3 regions of the Aliisedimentitalea scapharcae genome follow, and region 3 is predicted to be linked to each of the others. Evidence: riboswitches for the same ligand, from Rfam matches in the RefSeq annotation. Region 3 holds a riboswitch; each other region holds the start of a gene.
What was found. A riboswitch is a leader RNA that binds a small molecule or an ion and turns the genes downstream of it on or off. The one in region 3 is predicted to bind cobalamin.

Region 1 (6,235 bases), 2.0 Mb from region 3:
AGGTCCCGGGAAATCCCATATGCGTGCTCTCCTCTGATGCCCCTGCCCCATAACGTAGGGTCAATTGGGTTGCTTGTTTGTCTGACAAATTATCTTGTTTATTCAATCACTCTCAACCTTTATCAAGGTAAACAATGACAAGAAACCGGAGTGCTTCGTTTCCGAGATGGCAAAAATCGCCTATATCCTGCTTTGCCACAAGGACCCTGAGGCCATTGTGAAGCAAGCCGAACGCCTGACGGCGGCCGGTGACTACATGGCAATTCACTTCGATGCCCGTGCCAAACCCGAAGCTTACAAGCTGATCCGCGAGGCTCTGGCAGACAACCCCAATGTCACCTTTTCCCGCAAGCGGATCAAATGCGGCTGGGGGGCATGGTCCCTGGTTCAAGCGACGCTTTATGCCGTAGAGGCGGCCGTCGAGGAATTCCCCCGTGCGACCCATTTCTACATGTTGTCCGGCGATTGCATGGCAATCAAGACCGCAGAATATGCGCATCATTTTCTGGACAGCAACGATTACGACTTTATCGAGAGTTTCGATTTTTTCGAAAGCGACTGGATAAAGACCGGGATCAAGGAAGAACGGCTGACCTATCGCCATTACTTCAATGAACGCACGCACAAGAAACTGTTCTATGCCGCATTCAATCTGCAAAAACGATTGGGTGTTTCGCGCGAGATCCCGCATGATATCCAGGTGCAAATCGGATCCCAATGGTGGTGCCTGCGTCGGCGCACGGTCGAATGGATTCTCGAATTCACCCGCACCAGAAAAGACGTCATGCGTTTCTTTCGCACAACCTGGATTCCGGATGAGACGTTTTTTCAGACGCTTGTACGCCATCTGGTACCAGAAACCGAAGTCCAGGCGCGCACACTGACGTTCCTGATGTTCACCGACTATGGAATGCCGGTGAATTTCCATAATGATCACTATGACTTGCTGCTCAGCCAGGATTTCCTGTTCGCGCGCAAGATCAGCCCCGAAGCGGTCGAGCTCAAGGCCCGACTCGGGCGACTGTATGCGGCGCATGATGTCGATTTCCAGATTTCGAACGAAGGCCGCAGCCTGTATAAATTCCTGTCCGGCAAGGGGCGGATCGGACGCCGGTTTGCCATGCGGTTCTGGGAAACGGAAAGCACGCTTGGGCGTGAACGCGAACTCCTGATCGTCGTGTGCAAGAAATGGCATGTCTCCAAACGGATCCTGGAACAAATCCGTCATGTGACCAACATTCCCTGCATTGAATACCTGTTCAACGAAGAAGGCACCCCTCTCCCCGATCTTGGGGGTATCCAGTCGTCGCTGGAAAAACGGACCCGGCATCGGCGCGCCCTGATGCGCATGTTATTTGAATATTATGAAACTGATCGGTTGCTGGTCTGCATGGACCCGTCCAATCTGGACTTGCTGCACGACTTCTTTTCGGACCGCTCCGTCACCCGGATGCTGCACGTGGAATGTGAATTCACCGATGAATATCTGATCGGGCATGCGCACCGTGTGGGGTTGGCAGGCGAACGCACGCCGCAGGCCACGCTGGAACGGCTGCTTCCCACAATCCGCAATGACATCGTGCACGAGGCCGATCGCATCCGCGATGCCGGCTTTGCCCGCCATTATCGGGTTCACCAGTCCGACAGCCCGGAAGAGAATGCGGGCAAATTCCAGGACTTCCTGACCATCCCGCCCGATCAGGCCCTGCGCCTGGCCCAAACCGACCATTTGTTCGCGGATTGACCGGCGGGTTTCTTGCCCGCGGGGGCAGAATCGCCCGCCCTCGCCCGCCGCAAAACCCGCTCCACGTCGCAAAACATCCTGCGGAATTGGCTTTGCGGCACGGCCAACAACCGCTTGGTCGCTTCCCGACCCGGAGTCTTCGCAATTGGACTTTGCAAGGGACAAGAGGATACGCTAACACTGAATGATCCGGCGCCGGATTTCGGCTGCCAAAGGGAATCCGGTGTCACGGCCGCAACGCTGTCATTCCGGAGCCGCCCCCGCGACTGTAAGCGGTGAGCGCCTGTCCAATTGCCACTTGATCCTTTTGGATCGGGGAAGGCGGGCAAAGCGCCATGATCCGCGAGCCAGGAGACCTGCCGGGTAACGAACGTACAACACCGTCGGGTGCGACGGCAAGGAGAAGACAAAATGAACGCGCAAGCGACCACCGTTTCCCAGTCCCACAGCAAAGCCGGTTTTGGCATTGCTGTTTTTGCAGCTCTGATCGGTTTGGCCATCGTGTCGATCACCGGCCACGTTCAGGCGTCGACCCTGCACGATGCAGCCCATGACGTGCGTCACGCGACCGGCTTCCCCTGCCACTAAGCTGATGTTCACACGGATTTTGACCAGCGCGTTGTTCGCTGGTGCTGCAGCAGGGCTGATAACCGCCCTGCTGCAGTTGTATTTTGTACAGCCTGTTCTGCTGCATGCCGAGCTGTACGAAGGGGGGGATCTGGTTCATTTCGGGTCGTCATCAACGGTGTCGGCGCATCAGGACGTGAGCGGTTTTGAAGCCGTGCGCGACGGGTTGAGCGTGGTCTTTACCATGCTTGTCTACTCCGGCTATGCTATGGTTCTGGTGGCGCTGATGTCCCAGGCCGAAGAGCGCGGTGCCACCATCAATGGGCGCACAGGTCTGATGTGGGGTGTCGCGGGCTTTGTCGCTGTGCATTTCGCACCCGGGTTTTCGCTTGCCCCAGAAGTTCCCGGTGTTGCCGCCGCCGACGTTGGTGACCGCCAGATCTGGTGGTTCGCCACGGTGCTGACTGCGACCCTGGCCATGTGGTTGATTGCCTTTGGCAAATCCTGGACCGCCTGGGGGGCTGCTGCGATCCTGTTGCTGGCACCGCATGTGATCGGCGCACCGGAGCCTGCGGTGTTTACCGGTCCTGTCCCAACGGAAATCGGGGCCCATTTTGCCGCACGCGCCTTTGGCGTTGGCATGGTTGCCTGGGTTCTGCTCGGATGTCTGGCCGGATACTTCTGGCAACGCGAAGGCACAGGCTCGGCCAATGGTCAGGCCGCCTAAATCGCGGATTTGACCGCCGGTCCCTATCGCTCTGCGAGCGTCGCCACTCTTTGGGGGCGCTCGTCTCATTTTTTCGGACCCCAAGGACCAAATACCATGGATCGCTCCATTCCTCTCCTGCTGATCGGCCTCGTTTTTGGTGGCGGCATCGGCTTCACCATTGCCGCCGGAAATGGGATCACTTTTGACGGCCACGACCATGGCGACCCCGGCCAGCACGGCGGCTCAACAGCACAACATGCCGACGCGACCTCTGGGAACGGATCTGGGCACGGATCCGGCCACAACCACGACGAAATGGTGTCTGTCGCGGACGACGGCGCGGCACCAACGCTGACGCTCGCCGTGCACAAGGATCCTGCCGCTGGCTGGAATCTCAACATCCAGACAGAAAATTTCCGCTTTGCACCTGAAAACGCCTCGACCGCACATGTAGAGGGCGAAGGGCATGCCCACGTTTACATAAATGGCGTCAAACTGGGCCGCTATTACGCAGATTGGCTGCATCTGTCTGCCCTGCCCAAAGGCCAGGTCGAGGTCAAAGTGACCCTGAACAGCAATGATCACAAGATGCTTGCCGTGGGTGCCACACCTTTGAGCCAGACGCTGACAATCGAGAACTGATCACTCCGCAACGTTGCCGCCCCGTGCTGCCGTCTGTCGCGCGCGATCAGGCACCGCCTGGGCCGGTTTACCGGGTCAGGCGGTGCCTGGCCCAACGGGTCCTGGCGCATCTCTGATGCGTCTGGACCGGGCGGGAGCCCCCCGGGGCTGCCCAGTCTCAGCACAGGGCCGCGATCCGCCCCTTCAGGCAAAAGCGCAACCGACCACAAGGGCGCGCATCCTCAATCCACCCCTGGGGGGCGTCCAGATAGACCCCGACCGTTTCCAGAATATCCGACCGATCCGTCTCGGGCTGAACACCTGCAAAGAAATAGGTGGCCCGCCCTGCCCCCTGCAACGCCATCGTGGTCGGGTTGGCACATCCATTCAGACACGCCTGATCGCACAGCTGAACCTGTCCCGGCCAACGCAGGTCCAGCGCCGCCTGCAACCCGTCGCGAAACGACCGGTCCGCTGCCGACTTGCAGGTCGTGCACAGCACCAGTTGCACCTGAGTTCGGATCTCTGTCATCGGGTCGCTTACTTCGACTTCCAGCTGTCCAGCCACCGACGGATCCGGCCCCGGCGTTCCGAAATCGCATCCCCCGCCGCATAAAGACTGTCTTCGACATCCTCGATCATCGGATCAATACGGGCCTGCCGGAACCGGCGCCACCGCACCCAGATCGCCCAGACAATGCCAGCGAGAATCGTCAGAAAGACGATATTGAACCAGTTGACCGGGCTGTGATCGGGCCCCGCCACAGGTTTGATCGAAATCGCATTCGGAAAGATCGACAGGAATTCATTGCGCCAGCCATAATGCATGACCGACACCCACTCGGGATCCGATTTGGTCGAAATCCGGTCATTCGCTTCGGTATACAGGTTGGCGGTGTCGAACTTGAAATAGAACGGCCAGCCCCACCCGGTATCTTCGTTGCGATAGACAATTGCCCGGTTGCTGGGCCTCACCGCCTGAATGAATTGAACGTCGCGGCTGATCAGGTTCACCGACTGATCATCCGGAACCGCCCAAAACATCCGGGTCCAGTCGTTCAGCTCCTGTCGTTCTTCATAGGTATTGACGATCCGCACCGTGTCATGACTGGGCAGCGCATAATGCAGGACTGACCCGACGGTGCCCCAGAAAAGCAGAATGATCGCCCATTTGATATAGACCATGGTTTGAGGTCCTCACATAAAATTCCGAATATAGATCAAGGCCACGATACCCGCCCACGGCACGATATAGACCCCGAGAATAAGCTTGCGGCGAAACGAGGCATCATAGCGTTTCAACCCGCGTTCAACAAAGATATCCTTGTCGCCCTTCATGGCGTCCTTCTTGTCCCAATGCGCCTCAAGCTTGCCTTTGCGCACCGACCGGGAATAGAGCGACAACCCGATATAGGCAATCGTCTGAATGAACAGCAGGACAACAAGCAGGCGAAACAGCGCAAACATCTCAACGTCTCCTTACAGCACCCCAGGGACCGACGCGGTCGATCAGGTCATCGCGACGTCCCGGCTTTGGGGGCGGCTCCGGGGTGCGGCCGCTCATGTCGGGTTCATGTCCAAACAGTGCCGCGCGCGCGCCCGCCTTGTCCACCGCATATTCCGAGGCCAGAAACTCTGCAACATAGGCTTTCTTGGGCTCGGGCCAGGTGCTGTAGGATTCGTAGAACAGGGGTTTGTGGCAAATGAACAATTGGCGGATGTCCAACGGACATAGCTCTGCCAAAAGCATATTGACCAGATCCCGATCCGGCGTGTCCGCAGCGCGCAACGTATAAAAATACCCGGGGTGATCCGAACTGACCCGCGGCCACCCGCCGCCGGTTTCCGCCCAACGGACCATGGCAGCCAACAGATCGTATTCGACCGGCAATTCTCCAACATGCGCCCGCGCCAGCCGCCGCAAATCCGATCGCGACCGCCCGGTCAGATTCAGGCCCTTGCGGCTCAACGTATCCGCGACAATGAAATCCATCTTTTGGCGCAGGATCGCCGCACCATCCACACCGCGCGCCTTGACCACCGGTTCGGCCAACCCATTATAGTCCAGAAATTTGGCAATCCGGTTTCGGTCGCTCATGTCAAAGACGTATTTGATCGGCAGCTCCTCTGTCGGCCGTGGCCCGCTGGTGATCATCGCGGGGTGGTCCACCCCTTGAAACAGATAGATCCCGCCGAAATGCGCCGTCCAGAAATTGCGCTGCTCGAATGTTTCATGCTTCAGGTGCACAGGGTTGCGGGACACATCACCGGTCTGCTTGGCCGTTTCAATCATTTCGGCGATCAATACATCGTCAAACCAGCCATCCTCTTCGGTCTTGAACCGTTCGACCAGCCCGGCAAGGTGATCGGCCTGGGCAATGGTTCCCCTGGTCGTGTCGGCCTCGACCCGGATCTGACGGATGTCGAACAGGCGCGCAGGTGTCTCAACGCTGAACACCGAATTGACCAGTTCGCCCGCCACGGCATCTGTGGCGGTCAGGGCAAACAGCTGTGCCAGATTGCGCGCGATGAACTGCTGCAGGATATCCCGGCTGGTCGAAAATTTCGCGTCCAGCAGCGGCGCATTCTTCTGT
Region 2 (6,235 bases), 630 kb from region 3:
AACACGGCGACAAATATCCGCCCAATCTATTGTTTTAAAATACTTTACCGTTGTGTGAGATCTGACATTGCGAACTGGCGATCTATCACGCCTGCGGAATCAACGTGGGCCACAGGGAAGCGGAAGCACGAGCAAAAGCCCCCATATGGCCGATTTTGGACAGACCAAAATCCGACGGCACAACGGTCGTACACTTGGTTTTTTCGGGGCCATATACATCCTGCAGACGGGCAACACATTTCGGCGGAATCGTTTCGTCATCGTCAAAGGCAAATAGCGAGACCGGCGCACCTGACCGAGACCAATCAGCGACCGGCAACCCTTGCCCCATTTCTGGCAAGTAACTCTTGGGTTTCGTGCACCACCTGCGCCACTGCCAATAGACACCCGATGGAAGATCCACGTTGAAACCGACCACCCGCCCCGGCAGGTACCCCAGCATCTTCACCAGCATTGGCGCATGTCCAAACCAGAACAACCGGGCAAACAGCTGATAAGGCCAGGGGTGGTCCGTGTGGCGCACCAGGCCGCTGGCGACACCGATCATGCGCTGCACATCCTCAAGCCCGTCTTGCAAAGGCATCAGCATCGCCCCCAGTGAATGTCCCACCACCCAAATTGGCACGCCAGGCAGCAGATCGCGCATGGCATTCCGCGCCGCGGGTTGATCAACCAACGCCCAATCGGACATCGTCGCATCCGAATCTCGCGGGTGCCGCGTAGCCGAAGCCCCAAAATCCGAGTAATCATATGTCAGACAGGCCATATTGCGGTCCGTAACCAACCAACGGGCAAAATGTCGATAAAAGCCATGCGGTGCGCCGGTCGCCGGGTTCAGGACAACGGCGGCAACAGGATCGCCCTTGGGGCGGAACAAGGTGCCGTGCAGGCGTTTTGAACCGGCATCAAAACTGACATCTTGTTCCGTGACATCAGGTTGCAAATCTCGCATCTTCCACCCCGCTTTCGAACTAGACCGTTTGGTCTATTCACTCTCTGGACCAATCGGTCCAGTTCTGTCAAGCTGGCACCATGACTGACGTTACGCCGCCAAAACCGCTATCGACCAAGGATCGCCTGATCCGAGCTGCGGCCAATCTGTTCCGCAACAGGGGCTATCATGGCGTTGGATTGAATGAATTGCTGGTCGAAGCAAAGGCACCCAAAGGATCGCTGTATCACCACTTTCCCAACGGCAAGGCCGACTTAGCGTTGGCATCGGCCACCTGGGCATCCGACCAGATGTTGCGGTTGATCGCCAGCAGTTTTGACCCTGCGGATACATTTGCAGCGGGGGCCACGACTCTGTGTCACAAGCTCGCCAAATTGTTTGATAGCGCCGGAAAGTGGAGCGGTTGCCCGGTCTCTGCAACCCTGTTCGAAGGGCCGGAAAACGAAGATTTTCACACCCACGCAGCACATCTGTTTCAGGGCTGGATTACCGAGGTCGAACAACACGCCCTGCGTCTGGGACAATCCCCCGAACAGGCGCACCGATCAGCCGAGAACCTGTATTTGCTGATGCAGGGTGGCTGGCAATTGGCACGGGTCCAACGCGATTCGGATATCCTGCGCCGCCTCCCAGACCAGATGTGCCACTTCGAATCCGCTTGACGCTGCGGGGTCGCAGGCATTAGCGATGAACCCGATGGTTCCCGCGTTGCTCACGTGGCCGGGATGAAAAGGGAATGTGGTGCGGCCCCGAAAAGGGCCCAGTCCACGACTGCCCCCGCAACTGTAGGCGGCGAGCGACCCCGAATGATCACCACTGCGCCAGATCCGGCGTGGGAAGGATCGGGGAAGTTTTGACCCGCAAGTCAGGAGACCTGCCATCGGAACTGAAACTTGTACCTGGACGGGGTGTCTGGGCAGGGTTCGATGATGGCACAACGCGCCAATACCACATCGCAACACCTGTCAGGTCCACCCGTTCAACTGCGCGGAGGGCGCTATGATCTGGACTGACAAAACGTATTCTTATGCTGCAACCTTGTGCCAGCACACCGGACGCCCTTGTCCGGCAGCTGCGCGGATCGTCAAACGACTGACCCAGGCGGTACATCGCGCCGGAGCAGCCACATCGCCTGATTTTGAAATCGACGGATCTGCGGATGTCCAGGGCTGCGATCGTGTCTGTACGGCGCGTTTTGTGGCGACACAGGACCAGATCCGGTTGTTTTGCGGGGTCTCGGGCGATACCGCGAACGCCACGCTTGATCGCATTGCCGATGCATTGTTTGACATGACCGGTGCGATGGCCTCCCCCGGTGCGGCGCATACACCCTGCGCCATGCTTCAGGCGCGAACCCGACCGGCTCAACCCGCAACGCCCGCTCTCTCGGTGGCGGTTCCCTGACGCCTGTCAGGTCGGAGCGTGGGGCAACCTGCGCTCCCCATACGCCCAATTCATTTGCTCGGTGGTTTCCACCGCACACGGGCGCACTGCGCGCAGCCGGGCCAGTGCATGGGCCGGGACCTCTCCCGATTCAATCATCAACCGCAGCGCAACCATGCCGGACCGGCCACACCCACCCTTGCAATGCACCAGCACGCGCCCCCCACCGACCAGCGCCTTGCGGGCCATATGGCTGATCTCGGGCCAGCGGGCCAGAAAACCGGGGCCCGGCGCACCGAAATCTTCGACCGGAAGATGCGCCCAGCGGCTGGCTGCACGCTGCACGTCCTGCCCCAGGGCCGACGCCCCGACCGCCTCCATTTCCGTATAAGTGGTCATTGAAATCACCAGGCCCGGTCTCCATTCACGAATATGGTTCATATCGGTCTGGTAACACCCCGAAGCCCCTGGCAGCTGGGTGATCGCAAGAATCCCATCTGCGACCGAAATCGCATGGATGACCAGCCCTGTGTGGCCAGCATCCGGGGAACCGTCTTGACTGTCCTGTGCCTGCATGTGTCGCCTCAAGCCTGCTATCGCCTCCTTGGGAGCCAATAGTGCAGCAGCTTTGCGAGATCCCAAAGAGAAATCGGCAGACCGGGCATTTGGCCCCTATGACCGGTGGACGTCACGGGCCTACCGCCGTACCCTGAGCGGCGACCCTGACCTCACGAATCCCGGCGCGAGCATTGCATGACTGATCACACCGCCAGCCAGTACCAAGTGCTGGCCCGCAAATACCGCCCTGAAACCTTTGCCGACCTGGTCGGACAAAGCGCGATGGTGCGCACACTCAAGAATGCCTTTGCTGCGGACCGGATTGCCCAGGCATTCATCATGACCGGGATCCGGGGCACCGGCAAAACCACGACAGCACGGATCATCGCCAAGGGAATGAACTGTATCGGTCCCGATGGGACCGGCGGCCCGACAACCGAACCCTGCGGACAATGCGAACATTGCACGGCGATCATGGAAGGACGCCATGTCGACGTCATGGAAATGGACGCTGCCAGCCGCACCGGTGTGGGCGACATCCGTGAGATCATCGACTCGGTGCGGTATCGCGCGGCCTCGGCTCGCTACAAAATCTATATTATCGACGAAGTTCACATGCTGTCGACCAGTGCGTTCAACGCGCTGCTCAAGACGCTGGAAGAGCCCCCTGCGCATGTGAAGTTCATCTTTGCCACCACCGAAATCCGCAAAGTCCCCGTCACGGTGCTCTCGCGGTGTCAGCGGTTCGACCTGCGTCGCATCGAACCCGAAGACATGATCGCCCTGATGCGCAAGATAGCCGCCGCAGAAAACGCCGAGATCGCAGAAGATGCGTTGGCGTTGATCACGCGGGCCGCCGAAGGTTCGGCCCGAGACGCGACATCGCTTCTGGATCAGGCCATTTCACATGGAGCTGGCGAAACCTCTGCCGATCAGGTCCGGGCCATGCTGGGGCTGGCCGACCGGGGCCGGGTGTTGGACCTGATGGATATGATCCTACGCGGCGATGCTGCCGGGGCGCTTACTGAACTGGGGTCGCAATACGCCGAAGGGGCCGACCCGTTGGCAGTGCTGCGGGATCTGGCCGAAATCACCCATTGGGTGTCTGTGGTCAAAATCACCCCAGATGCCGCCGAAGATCCCACGATCTCTCCCGACGAACGCGCCCGGGGCGGCCAGATGGCCGAAGCTCTGCCCATGCGGGTTCTTACACGGATGTGGCAGATGCTGCTCAAGGCCCTAGAGGAAGTCGCCGCTGCGCCTAACGCCATGATGGCAGCTGAAATGGCAGTGATCCGCCTGACCCATGTGGCCGACCTGCCCAGCCCCGAAGAGCTGATCCGCCGACTGCAGGACACGCCTCCGCCCCCCCCGAATCCAGGTGGCGGCATGGCTGCACCTGGGGGCAATGGCGGATATTCCTCCCAGTCTGCTATGGGCAACCTGCCGGCCGGCGGACCCGCCGCAAGCAGTGTTACACCTGGTGCTTCCGGATCGGGCGCACCCATGGCGGAATTGGCGGGCGATCCGGCCTTGGCTCTGGCCCGCTATCCCACCTTCGAACATGTCATCGAATTGATCCGCAAACATCGAGATGGCGTATTGCTGGCCCAAGTCGAAAGCTATGTGCGTTTGGCCTCGTACCAGCCCGGCCGCGTAGAATTTCAACCTACCGAAGATGCCCCTGCTGATCTGTCACAAAGGCTCGGGGCACAGTTGCAACGATGGACTGGAAACCGCTGGGCTGTCATCGTGGTCAATCAGGGCGGTGGTGACACCATTCGCGAACGCGAAGACGCCGCCGAAAACGCATTGCGCGCAGAAGCTGAAGAACACCCGCTAGTGCAGGCCGTTCTGGTCAACTTCCCCAAGGCCCGGATCAAGGAAATTCGATCCGCACAGGACATTCTGGCTGAAGTCGAAGCCGAAGCCCTGCCCGAAGTCGAAGACGAATGGGACCCCTTCGAGGACGGGTAATCACGCCCGCGCGCCTCTGGATCAGCCCATTCTGGCCTTGCCTCGAATTTGGGCTTGGTCGAATCAACGTCCTGGCGAATAGTTCTCGAAAAGACAGGGTTCAGAATCATGCACACCACGCCGCTTCATCCCCGTTTCGGGTTGGTTTTTCATGACGTCAATCTATCAGACGTTACCGCCGACCACCTGTTTCCAGAAATTCGCCAGGCCTTCGAAACCCATTCGGCCCTGCTGTTTCGTGGGCAGGATCTGTCAGACGCGGAACACACGCGGTTGGGGCACCTGTTTGGCCCGCTGGAAAACCGCGAGTCGATGGCCTTGGGTACAGATGTGGCTTTTGAGGTCTCGGCGCTATCGAACCGCACGGCCAAAGGCTTGCGCGAAGCTGACGACCTACGATTGCTGGATTTGCAGGCCAACATGTTGTGGCACACCGACAGCACTTTTTTGCCGATCCCATCGCTGGTCAATATCATCACCGCCAAAGTCGTCCCGGACACCGGTGGAGAGACCGAAATCGCTTCGACACGGGTTGCTTGGGCCGAGATGCCCGAAGAATTGAAAGCGCAATTGCGGGACGCCGTGATCTGGCACCGCCTATCGCATTCCCGATCGCGCATCTCTGAAAAGCTGGCAACCCTGCCCCGCATGACACGTTGGCCTGACCGCCCTTGGCGTGCCGTATGGCCAAACCCGGTGACCGGCGAAGAAGCCCTGCTGATCGCGAGCCACGCCTTTGCCATCGAAGGCTGTGGACTGGCACAAGGGCAGGCGCTGATCGACAGGGCCATCGCCCATTGTACTCAGGCCGACTATGTTTACAGCCACAAATGGCAGGTCGGCGATGTCCTGATCTGGGACGAACGCGCGACGATGCATCGGGGCAGACCCTGGGATTACGCGCAGGAACGCAGCCTCAAAAGCCTTTGTTGCTCTGCCACGGACGCCGACGGTGTCCCATCTGTGCGAGTAGTCTAGCTGCGCTTGTATGCGGCCAAGTTGAGCGGCTCGAACCACTTTCACCCCTGCACAAAATCGGCTTTGTCTTCCTCGGATATCGAACGACCGACGGGAGTCCAGCGCCGCCCAGCTTTGCCAACGTTCTGCCTGAGGACGCGCAGAACACTTGTACATCAGGCCGCCTGCCCGTATCTAATCGGCAACCTAATTTTGACGGAGTGACCCAATGCTAAAAGGTCTCGGTGGACTTGGCGACATGGCCAAGATGATGAAATCGGCCCAGGAGCTGCAAACCAAAATGGCCCAGATGCAGGATGAACTGCATAATGTCATGGTTGTCGGCGAAAGCGGCGCGGGGTTGGTCAAAGCGACAGCCAGCGCCAAAGGCGAGCTCAAAGGTCTGGA
Region 3 (6,235 bases):
TCAGATAAGGGTTGTCGTCGGCGCTTTCGTCACGGGTGTGCAACACTGCGGCGGCGGATTCGAACATCTGCGCCAGCCCGGGGAACACATCGCGGAAGAGCCCCGACACGCGCAAAGTCACGTCGATCCGGGGACGGTTCAGGAGCGCCAGCGGGATCACTTCGAATCCGGACACACGTTCCGAATTCTCGTCCCATTTCGGTGCCAGTCCCGCCAGATGCAAGGCCATGGCAAATTCTTCACCGGCGGTGCGCATGGTGGCTGACCCCCACAGGTCGATGACCAACCCTTTGGGCCAGTCGCCATGGTCCTGAAGGTGGCGGCGCAATAACTCTTCGGCCAGTTTCACGCCCTGCGCCTGCGCCGCCCGCGACGGGACCGCGCGTGGGTCGGTGGTAAACAGGTTGCGCCCGGTCGGCAATACATCCGAGCGCCCGCGAAATGGAGAACCGGAGGGGCCGGGGGCGACCAGACGACCGGCCAACGCATCGCGCAGGCCCTGGCGTTCACTGTCACCGCAGTCACCGGTGCCAAAGATGTGCAGACCTTCGCCGTATTGGCTTTCTTTGATGTCACAGACAAAGCGGTCGATGCGTGTGATCGCTTCGGCAGGCGAGCTGTCAGGCGTCAGTCCCAGATCGGCTTCGACCCCGGTGCCCTGGGCTTCGGCGCGGATGTCAGAAATCAACCGGTCACGCCGGGCCGGGTCCAGACCGTCGGCGGTGGAGTATTCATCCAGCAGGCTTTCCAGTCGTCCCATGCCTTCGGGCAGGGCGGTCTGTGCCAGCGGCGGCGGCAGATGCCCGATGGTCACGCCGCCGATACGGCGTTTGGCCTGGGCGGCCTCACCGGGGTCATTGACGATGAACGGATAGGTGACGGGCAGGGCACCCGTCAGTGCCTCGGGCCAGCAGTCGCTGCCAAGCGCCACGGATTTGCCAGGGAGCCATTCCAGTGTTCCATGCGCGCCAATATGGACCAGCGCATCGATTTGGCCCCGCAACCACAGATAAAACGCGACATAGGCGTGGCGTGGCGTGCGTTCGAGATCGTGGTAATCATCGCTGCGTGTCTGAACATCGCCGCGTTCAGGTTGCAGCGCGATCAGCGCCTGACCGGCGCGCAGCGCCTTGAACACGAACTGACCGTCGATACAATCGGGATCACTGTCCGGTGCGCCCCAGGCCGCCTCCAGATCGTCGCGCAGCGTTGTAGGCAGGGCGTCGCGCGCGGCGAGGTAGTCCTTTACTGGCCAGCTCAACGTGTCGCGCATCAGCGCCTGACCCAGATCTGAGGGCGCAGCGACCGCATAGCTATGTGTGGCCAGATCCGTCAGAATTTCGGTGCAGGAGGCCAGCGCGTCCATTCCCACGGCATGAGCCAACTGGTGTGCCTTACCGGGATAGGTGGACAGGATGATGCCGAGGCGTTTGTCCGCGTTGGACAGGGTGGCCAGTTTGCGCCAGCCATCAACACGATCCACCACGGCGCGAATGCGATCGGCATCGGCGCGGTGGGCAAAGCGCGAGTATTGCAGATCGAGGTCCTGGCGTCCGGGGGCCTTGAAGCTGGCAACCCCGGCAAAGATCCGACCGTCGACTTCGGGCAGCACCACATGCATCGCCAGATCGGCAGGGGACAATCCGCGTTCGGCTTCGGCCCAATCCTTGCGCCGGGCGGTTGACAGGGCGACCTGAAACACAGGGCAGCCGACAACCGACAAGGGGGACCCAGATCCATCCGCCGCTTGGGCTGAAAAGGCTGTGGCGTTGATGATCGCAACCGGGTCCAGCGTGGGCAATGTCTCGCGCAACCATCCCGCAGCAGCAGGGGCTTTGAGCGAGGCGGCAAAGACGCCAAAGGCGGCATAGCCACGGTTGCGGAACTCGGCGATCAACGCATCCACCGGTTCGGTATCGGCAGAAGTTAGATAGGAGCGGTAAAAACTGACCAGAACCAACGGTTTGCCGTCCGGATCAACGTCCGGCACGACGCCCCGATCCGGATCATAAAACCCGAACTGCGGCATGGATTTGAGCCCCAGTACCGGCCCGGCATAGAGACCAGCAGCCAGCGCCAACTGGGCCAGCGCCGCCTGTGCTGCCACAGCGCCACCTGCATCGCACAACGCCTGCAATCGGCGTAATGTGGAAACGGGCAGGGTGGACAGTTCGTCCAGGCGTGCATCTTCGCGCCCGTCCGCAGGCAGGATGGCCAGGGCAATGCCCTTGCGCCGTGCCAAATCCTGAAGCGTGGCCAGACCATAGGACCAATAGCTTTCGCCGCCGATCAGACGCACCAGAATGCCCTTGGCCCCCTCCAGCGTCTGTTCGGCATAAACATCCACCGACAGCGGATGTTTCAGTGCTACCAGGTTGGCCAATCGGCACGTGGGCAGTTTGCCATTCGCGCGATGCCAGCCCGCCGCAAAAGCACCCAGGTCACTGTCCGAGAACGACAACACCACCAGGTCCGCAGGGTTTTGCCCCAGATCCTGTGGGGTGTCGGTCTGGTCCAACCCATGGCTTTCGCGAAAGACGACATGCATCGTGCGTCAGGCTCCCAATTCGGCGCGGATCGCCGTTTCGTTGATGTCGTCATGCTCGGCGATCACAACCAATTGGGTCTTGCGGGGCTGACTGCCCCAGGGCTGATCGAACTGGGCCCGAACCCGTTCGCCAACGGCCTGAACCAGCATGCGCATCGGCTTGCCGGTAACAGCGACGTACCCTTTGACCCGCAGGATGTTGCGTTCGCGCGCAAGACGGATGATTGCATCCTGCAACACTTGGGGGTCATCTACTTCGCCCATTTCGACCACTATGGATTCGAAATCGTCATGTTCGTGGTCATGATGGCCATCATGATGGCTGGGGCGGGCGTCCAAATCGTCTTCGGCGGCGGCGTTCAGACCCAGAATCACACGCGGGTCAATCACGCCTTCGCTCATTGGCAGCACCGGCAGCTTGCGCGGGGTTTCCGCATCAATCACGGCGCGTGCCTTGGCAATACCCTCTTCGCCAGCCAGATCCGCCTTGGAGAGCAGTACGATGTCAGCGCAGGAAATCTGATCCTCGAACACCTCGGACAGGGGCGTTTCGTGATCCAGCGACTCATCAGCTTCGCGCTGGGCCTGAACCGCGTCCAAATCCGGAGCGAACTGGCCTTTGGCGACAGCTTCGGCATCGGCCAGAGCAATCACCCCGTCCACGGTGATGCGCGATCGGATCGCGGGCCAATCAAACGCCTTGAGCAACGGTTTGGGCAGAGCCAGACCGGATGTTTCGATCAAGATATGTTCAGGCTGCTCCGGCAGGGCCATCAGCTGTTCGATGGTGGGAATGAAATCATCGGCGACGGTGCAACAAATACAGCCGTTGGCCAGTTCGACAATGCTGTTTTCCGGGCAGTTCTCATCGGCGCAGGATTTCAGGATGTCACCATCCACACCGGCGGTGCCAAATTCATTGACCAGCACGGCCAGACGCTTGCCCTGAGGGTTTTGCATCAGATGCCGGATCAGCGTGGTTTTGCCAGCGCCAAGAAAACCGGTGATGACGGTGACGGGGATCTTGTTGAGGTCGGACATGACTTACTCCTCTGTCGGCATTTCAGCCGGGGGGATACGTGCGATGGATTGTTTGCGAAAGACAACGGGGCGTTCGCGCCAGGGCACCAGCCCGTTGTCGGTATTGGAATAGGCGGTGACGCCGGCAATGATGTCTTCGGCGTGTTGCGCCGGGTCCATATCGCCGTACACATAGGACCAGCGCGCCGGCCCTCCGGTCAGCGCCATGGAACAGCCCCGGGTACAGGCCGACAGGCATTCCACCGGGCGCAAGCGGATATTGTCCGGCAGGTCGAAGGCCTGCAAGGCTTCGTACATTTCGGTGCCCGGGCGTTTGGCTTCCGGGTCGCTCATCTCTCCACGACGGCAGGTCGTGCAGATCGTCAGTGTTACCTGGCCCTTTTCAGCCATCATGGCAGACCTCTTTCGCGCGTTTCGACGACAAGGGAGAGATGGCCAGCAAGGGCGCCATGAGCGGCATGCCCAACAGCCGGACGCGAAACACCCCGTTCGCCCGTTACAGTTCCAGCGCTGGCAGGTCTCCCGGCTTGCGGATTTCGAGAAACCCACGTGGGGCTCTCTGCGGCTGGCCTGCCTTCCCAACCTTGCGGTCAGTGGCCAGGCAACCTCTCCGGTCACGGTCGCGGGGGCGGCTGCGCTTCGGCTTTGGACATTTACATGTCGCGCAGCCTATCGCATTCCCTCTTCGCCTGTCCTAGAACAGGCACCAGCCTTGCCCCCTTGCGGCAAAGGCCTGCCCCTTGTCAAGAGAAGGATGTCCCCCGTGACCGACACGCCAGAAACACCAAGTGATGACGATGCCCGCCACGCGGCGAAAATGGCCAAGAAAAAAGCCGCCCGCGACAGGATGATGGCCACCAAAGACGGTGAAAAAGGGCTGATCATCGTGCATACCGGCCCGGGCAAGGGCAAATCCAGCTCTGGATTTGGCATGATCATGCGCTGCATCGCCCATGAAATGCCCTCGGCTGTGGTGCAATTCATCAAAGGTGGTTGGCAGACCGGGGAGCGCACCCTGATCGAAACGCATTTTTCCGATCTGTGCCAATTCTATGCCATGGGCGAAGGGTTCACTTGGGAAACCCAAGACAAGTCCCGCGATATTGCCGCCGCGCAACGGGGCTGGGAAAAAGCCAAGGAAATGATTCGTAACCCCGAGATACAGATGGTGTTGCTGGACGAAATCAATATCGCGCTGCGCTATGAGTATCTGGATATCAACGAAGTGGTGGAATTTCTGGCCACTGAAAAGCCCGAGATGACCCATGTGGTGTTGACCGGTCGCAATGCCAAGGAAGAGCTGATCCAAATCGCGGATCTGGTCACTGAAATGGCGCTGGTCAAACATCCCTTCCGGGCGGGTGTGAAGGCGCAAAAGGGCGTGGAATTCTGATCTTTGGGTGAGGTCTGATCGGCGGTTCCTTCGGCGCGTCGATCTGGGCAGATCGCGCCGTCGTTTCCTTGACGCTCAGTGTCAGGGCCGACAGGCGGGTGATGTTTCCCACTGAACTGCTCTGCCATAGCTTTGGCAAAGCAGAGGGTTTGTGCCGCTCCCGGTGTGTGGGCCACCGGACTGAAAGTTCTCGGGGGGGGCAGTCTCAGGGCGCTTGTTGCATGTCTGAGCCATTCATCAACGCGGTCGGCGGGGTGTTTCCGATTGCGCTGTGGGGGCGACCTTCGCTGTCGTCGCTACACCACTCCTGGGTTTTGAACCTGCATCGTCCAGGCTCGGGACCCGGTGTGTGCTCAGGTCTTTCGCTCGGAACTTTCTGGTAAACCCTGCGATTGCGGCATTCGTCAGGGTCACACGGACAATGGCGTGACGTGGCTCATTCCAAGGGCAGATCAGCGACCCGGTGTGTCACCCTGGTGATCGCCTCATCCGACATCTTCAAGTGTTTTATCTCGGGCGGCATCTGGTCGGAATATTTTTTGCACCAGTTGTGGAGTGTCACCTCGGCAATTCCGCTCGGTGGCACCGCTCGGCATTGCGCGCGCCATCAGCGTGCAATCCTCCACCTGCTTGGGCAAAAACGTCATCTGTGCATGTGTGACCCTGCCCGGTTGTTGCACCTCTCTGTCTGCCGCGCTCGGAAAAGGCACTGGAAAACTCCAACGTTAGACCGCCCAGTAGTCAGCTATTCAGGTCAGGGCCAGGACCCCCGCACCGATGACCGGTCCGCGCGTCCGCTCGAAGCCGGGCACAGGGCTCCTGCTTCTTTTTGGTTGAAAATACCTGGTCGCTGCCCGTGACAGACAAAGCGACGCCAGTGGTCCGACCGACGTGTTCGATGCCGGCGGTGTGCTCCCGCCCGGAGCTCAGCGCATCGCAGATGCGCCTCCTCCCGTTGGGCCAGGCATCGCGCGGGCAAGCCCACCCGATGCCCGCCGTCCGTCGAGCGCCCGGTTTGTGTGACCTATACTTTGCGACTGGTGCAACTGGCAGCGATGAAGGCGTCGATCTCAGAGACCTGCTGTGGAGAGACCCGCAGCCCCAGCTTGCTACGCCGCCACAAGAAGTCTTCGGCCGTGCGCACCCATTCCTGATCCATGGCCCATTCGAGTTCCCGGGCCGTGATCGTGGCCCCAAAGGACTGTCCCAGATCGCTTTCGGATTTGGCATCGCCCAGAACGATCCGGGCTTCG

Region 1: linked by a shared signal. The riboswitch ahead of QEZ52_RS18185 (CbtB domain-containing protein) and the one ahead of QEZ52_RS07020 (DUF1636 family protein) in region 3 are both predicted to bind cobalamin.
Region 2: linked by a shared signal. The riboswitch ahead of QEZ52_RS04060 (hypothetical protein) and the one ahead of QEZ52_RS07020 (DUF1636 family protein) in region 3 are both predicted to bind cobalamin.

The regions. Positions count from the first base shown of each region.
Region 1 is NZ_CP123584.1:3,912,892-3,919,126, forward strand. It holds gene QEZ52_RS18175 (sulfotransferase family protein) at 1-19, opposite strand, end outside; gene QEZ52_RS18180 (DUF5928 domain-containing protein) at 167-1,744, shown strand; cobalamin riboswitch at 1,918-2,123, shown strand; gene QEZ52_RS18185 (CbtB domain-containing protein) at 2,156-2,332, shown strand; gene QEZ52_RS18190 (CbtA family protein) at 2,337-3,038, shown strand; gene QEZ52_RS18195 (hypothetical protein) at 3,135-3,662, shown strand; gene QEZ52_RS18200 (DUF1636 family protein) at 3,820-4,209, opposite strand; gene QEZ52_RS18205 (DUF1523 family protein) at 4,182-4,826, opposite strand; gene QEZ52_RS18210 (hypothetical protein) at 4,839-5,108, opposite strand; gene QEZ52_RS18215 (DUF6638 family protein) at 5,110-6,235, opposite strand, start outside.
Region 2 is NZ_CP123584.1:864,075-870,309, reverse strand. It holds gene QEZ52_RS04070 (alpha/beta fold hydrolase) at 86-952, opposite strand; gene QEZ52_RS04065 (TetR/AcrR family transcriptional regulator) at 1,033-1,614, shown strand; cobalamin riboswitch at 1,633-1,849, shown strand; gene QEZ52_RS04060 (hypothetical protein) at 1,952-2,356, shown strand; gene QEZ52_RS04055 (protein-tyrosine phosphatase family protein) at 2,363-2,911, opposite strand; gene QEZ52_RS04050 (DNA polymerase III subunit gamma/tau) at 3,089-4,870, shown strand; gene QEZ52_RS04045 (TauD/TfdA dioxygenase family protein) at 4,979-5,848, shown strand; gene QEZ52_RS04040 (YbaB/EbfC family nucleoid-associated protein) at 6,057-6,235, shown strand, end outside.
Region 3 is NZ_CP123584.1:1,491,579-1,497,813, forward strand. It holds gene cobN (cobaltochelatase subunit CobN) at 1-2,548, opposite strand, end outside; gene cobW (cobalamin biosynthesis protein CobW) at 2,555-3,589, opposite strand; gene QEZ52_RS07020 (DUF1636 family protein) at 3,593-3,982, opposite strand; cobalamin riboswitch at 4,084-4,315, opposite strand; gene cobO (cob(I)yrinic acid a,c-diamide adenosyltransferase) at 4,344-4,982, shown strand; gene glpD (glycerol-3-phosphate dehydrogenase) at 6,007-6,235, opposite strand, start outside.